DNA from 2 places in the Cupriavidus sp. 05N39 genome. Region 1 is predicted to be linked to the other one. Evidence: riboswitches for the same ligand, from Rfam matches in the RefSeq annotation. Region 1 holds a riboswitch; the other holds the start of a gene.

Region 1 (2,389 bases):
CGCGGTCACGCGCAGCAGGCCGGCGCTGTCCGTGCTGTACTGCGCGCCCAGCTCGACCGACTTGGCGCGCTCGGGCTGGATGCCGGGCTGGCCATAGTTGGGATAGTACAGTTCGTTGAAGGTGGGCGCGCGGAAGGCATTGCTGGCGTTGGCGATCAGCTTGAACGCCTCGGTCACGTTATAGCCGTAGCCGGCGAAATAGCTCGCCTGGCTGCCGAAATCCGAGTAATGGTCGTTGCGCGCATTGAGCTGCAGCTGGTGCTTGCCCAGCCGGCCATCGTAGCCGCCGAACACCGACATGATATTGCGGCCCGGCGCGCCATACGTGTTCGAGCTGAATTCCTGCTGCGCATACTCCGTGCCGAACAGCAGCTTATGGGTGGGCGCCAGCGCATATTCGTTCTGCCACGTGTACTGGCGGTTGCGCGTGTTGAAGTTGCTGTTGAACAGTCCGTTCAGGGTGTTTTCGCTATTGTCCCCGCTCTGCGCGATCTTGAAATGCGTGGTCCAGTCCCGGGTGAACTTGCCGTTGACAAAGGCGGATACGGTGTACAACTCGCTGTTCATCCACCAGACATCGGTCGGTTTGCCTGTCGTGGTGTCGTAGGAGAGCTTGCTCTTCGAGTAGTAGGCGGTGACGCCGGCGTCCCAGTCGCTGGTGAAACGATGCTTCACCTGGCCCGATACGCTCTTGTTGTCATACGGGTTGTCGTTCGGGTTCGGGCCTGTGCCCTTCTTTGCCTTGGCCGGATTGTCACCGTTCCATTGGGCCGCATTGATCGCCGAAAAACCGTCTGTCTTGACGGCCGATCCGGTGATATTGAACGAGGTATCGCCCACCTGGCCGCCGTAGCCCACCGTGCCCTGGCGCGTATTGTTGCTGCCGTATTCGATCTGAGCGTTGGCTGCGGGAGCCTGGCCCGCACCGCTCTTGGTGAAGATCTGCACCACGCCGCCGATCGCATCCGAGCCATAGAGCGCCGAGACATTGCCGCGCACGATCTCGATATGGTCGATCTGGTCGGGCAGGATATTCGAGAGCTGGGCCGTGCCGCTGCTGGCAGCCGAGATCCGCACGCCGTCGATCAGGATCAGCGTCTGGTTGGAGTTGGCCCCGCGCATGAACAGGCTGGTATTGGCACCCAGGCCGCCGTTGGCGGCAAACTCCACGCCGGCCTGCGTGCGCAGCAACGAGCGCAGGTCGATGGCTTGCGAGTTGACGATGTCCTGCTGGGTCACTACGGTGGTATGCGGCAGCGCCTCGGTCAACGGCTGGACAGTGCGGGTGGCAGTGACCACCACCGGGTCTAGTTGCGCATCGGCCGCGGGCTGCGAGGCGGATTGTCCGGCGGACTGGGCCATGGCGATGCCAGGCGCGCTCACGGCAAGCAAGGCGGCAAGCGCTGCGGGCAGTTGCCGGGAGACGAAGACGGGGGCGGTGTGACGGCGCGCCGGCAATGCCGGACGGCTCGACCTGTAGGACGATGAGCGCATGATGCGATTGTGGGAGAGATCTGCCTGGTCCGTTCCCCCGCGGACCGTCTGGCGACGAAGCACGCCGCCGGTTCCCGCAAAAAGACAGCAAAAGGCAGCGCACTCTCATCCAGGCCGGTATCCGGGCTGGCGACACCAGTCCGACCGCCTTCCCGAACCTTGCGGTTCAGTGGCTTGTGGGTCGGCCTTGCGATCTTGCGATCGCGGTCGCTTACCGTTGCGGGGGCAGCACAGGTTGGCACGGCCCCGCCCTGGCGGCGGCGGCTGGCTCCCTGTTTCCCGTTGAACTGCAACCCTGTAGTGAATAGGATTACGAGCACCTGGAACGTGCGCGAGTGTAGGCAGTTTCAGGGCAAGCGTCAATGCCGCGTGATTCCGGCGGAAAACCAGTGGCGGGCGCCTGAAAACAGGCATAAAGCCGTCGCCCGGAATGCCGTTAAGCGACGATGCATGCAACTTCGGCGCGCAGGCCCGGTCACACACACCTGCGTTCGCCGTCCTCACGATAGCGCTTGGGCTAAAATCCCAAAACCCGAGACCCTAGATATGACAGGCTCTATGCTCACCGAACTCGAACAACTCGCCGCCAAGATCGGGCGTGTGCTGCACCATGCCGATACCCTTGCGGCGGAGAACCAGCGGCTGCGCGAGGAGATCGAACGCCTGCAGGCCGAGGCCAGCCAGCTGCGCGGCGACCGCGAAGCCATGGCGGCAGACCGCGAGCTGCTCAATATCAAGATCGAGGAAGCGCAGTTGCGCATCCAGTCGATCCTCGACAAGCTGCCCACCGCCAGCGACGCCCGCCAGCTCGACCTGCTGGGCGAAGGCGAGGCGGCCAGCCGCGCCGATCACAAGGCTCCCGGAGAAAACGCATGAGCAACAAGCAAGTCGAAGT
Region 2 (2,389 bases), on a different contig from region 1:
GTGATCTGCTCCATGCTGGCCGCGGTCTGCTGCAGCGAGGCAGCCTGCTGCTCGGTACGGCTCGACAGGTCGGTATTGCCGGAGGCAATCTCCTGCGCGGCCGAAGTAATGGATTCGGCCGACTGCTGGATCCCCGAGACCGTGCGCGCGAGCTGGTCGCGCATATGGCCGATCGCGTACATCAGGCTGGCGCGGTCATCCGGGGCGACCGTGACCTGCGCGGTGAGGTCGCCGCCAGCCATGCGCAACGCAAGCGCCGCCGCGGTGGCGGGCTCGCCGCCGACCGAGCGCTGGATGCTGCGGATCAGGAGCGTCGCCACCACGGAAATCACGATGCCGAGCAACACCAGCAGCCCGAGCGACTGATACAGCGAGGTGCGGAATTGCGCCTCCACGTCATCCATATAGGTGCCCGCGACGAGGTCCCAGTTCCATGGCTTGTAGCGTGCCACGTAGCCGACCTTCGGGCTTGGCTGGTCGCTGCCAGGCTTGGGCCACCAGTAGTCCAGATGACCCGAGCCTTCCGCCGAAGCGCCACGCGCCGCGATATCGACGTACAAGGCGTTGCCCTTGGCGTCCTTGAAATCGCGCAGGTTCTTGCCATTGAGCTTGGCGTTGATGGGATGCATCAGCATCACGGAATCCGCGCTGACGATGGTGATGTAGCCGTCCTTGCCATAGCGCTGCGCGGCGATGCGGGCAGTGGCCTGGGCCTTGGCCTCATCCTCGGTCATCTTCCCCTGGCGTGCCTGCTCGGCATAGTCGCGCACCAGGGACAGCGACATATCGACCACGTTGGCCAGTTCGCCACGACGGTCCGCCATCTGCAACTGGCGGGTCTGGAAGGCGTGCATCACGGTCAGCAGGAGCAGACCTAGCCAGGCCAGCACGAGAGGGATCCACAGCTTTTTTCGCAAGGTCAGTTGATTCATGAAGTTCGCTTTTTCTAGGCAAGTACCAGCGATGCGGGAGACACGCGGCATCTCCGGGATATCGGAACGGCTTGCGCCTTCTTTAGCGTCAACTGGGGAAAGCCCGCAAGAAAAAAGCAAGAAGCGGCATCTATATCGTACAAAGCACCACAGTGAAGAGAGATCCCGTCGTGACGAGGACGCCGGCACTCTCATGGTGCATTGCCGGCCACCCGAATATGCCTGTCAAAAACCACTGGAATGCGGCTACAATCCGCCTCGCATTCGGATTCACTGTTGCAAGTGAATTGCAATTGGAATGCAAATGGTTCGAAGGTGCCCTCGCGCGCGTCAAGCGGCGGGGGTTAAACGGGAAACAGGTGCGCCACGGCCAGGCCGCGGCAAATCCTGTGCTGCCCCCGCAACGGTCAGCAGGTACAAAGGTGTCACGCCGCGCCCGTAGGCAGCGGCAGCCACTGCGCATCGATGCGTGGGAAGGCGGCACCCCGGACGCGCCCCAGTGGCAGGCGTCCCCCTGCGAGCCCGGATACCGGCCTTCGACCGATCACCGAGGCTGCGGACGGGCGGCCAGGCGTGAGGCGGCTGGCCATGGGCCCGCCGCCACTGCGCGCTCGTCCGTGGCTTCTTCGTTCATTGCCGCCAGGCGGGGTCGCCTGCGGCCAACGATGGAAAGTCCATGTCCGCGCGCCCTCGCATTGCCCGCACCCCCCTGCCGGGCTCCTCCAGGCACCTTTTCACTCCCGCCCCGCGCAAGCTGGCGCACCACTGCGCGCTCGCGCTCTCGCTCGGGGCCTTTGCCACGCTGGGCACGGACGCGGCCTGGGCCGCGGACGATACGCCAGCCTCGGAGCGCTCCCAGCCGTCTCGGAAAGACACCACGGTGCTACCGGCGGTGATGGTCACCGGTGACTCGCAGTTGCCAGGGCTGGCACTGTCGGAGCCCACGGGCACGGGCAGCCGGCTTGGCCTGACCCCGCTGGAAACGCCTGCCAGCGTCGAGGTGCTGTCCGGCGAGACGATACGCGAGCGCGGCGACCAGTCGGTGCGCGAAGCCGTTACCCGCACCACCGGCATAACCTCCAACGGCGCCCCCGGCAACGGCGGCACGTCGCTCACGGCGCGCGGCTTCTCCGGACAAGGCTCGGTGATGCAGCTGTACGACGGCACACGGCTCTACGTCGCCTCCGGCACCGTGACCTTCCCCTTCGACACCTGGTCGGCGGACCGCATCGAAGTCCTGCGCGGCGCGGCCTCGGTCATGTACGGCGAGGGCGCGATCGGCGGCGTGGTCAACGTGATCCCCAAGAAGCCGCTGCGCGCGCCGATCGCCAACGAGCTGCAGCTCACCGGCGGCACCCAGCGCACCGCGCGCGCCGCCTTCGACAGCGGCGGCGCGGTCAACGAGAATCTCTCGTACCGCTTCAATGCCAACTACGCGCGCTCCGGCGGCTGGGTGG

The links. Region 1 has a riboswitch for cobalamin ahead of AC1DN0_RS03610 (TonB-dependent receptor plug domain-containing protein). Riboswitches for the same ligand answer to the same signal wherever they lie in the genome.
Region 2: another riboswitch for cobalamin. It lies ahead of AC1DN0_RS30295 (TonB-dependent receptor); the one in region 1 lies ahead of AC1DN0_RS03610 (TonB-dependent receptor plug domain-containing protein).

What each region holds. Positions count from the first base shown of each region.
Region 1 is NZ_JBFTNE010000004.1:191,648-194,036, reverse strand. Features, by position in the region: gene AC1DN0_RS03610 (TonB-dependent receptor plug domain-containing protein) at 1-1,494, opposite strand, end outside; cobalamin riboswitch at 1,590-1,833, opposite strand; gene AC1DN0_RS03605 (hypothetical protein) at 2,053-2,370, shown strand; gene AC1DN0_RS03600 (cell division protein ZapA) at 2,367-2,389, shown strand, end outside.
Region 2 is NZ_JBFTNE010000082.1:5,144-7,532, forward strand. Features, by position in the region: gene AC1DN0_RS30290 (methyl-accepting chemotaxis protein) at 1-932, opposite strand, end outside; cobalamin riboswitch at 1,229-1,484, shown strand; gene AC1DN0_RS30295 (TonB-dependent receptor) at 1,609-2,389, shown strand, end outside.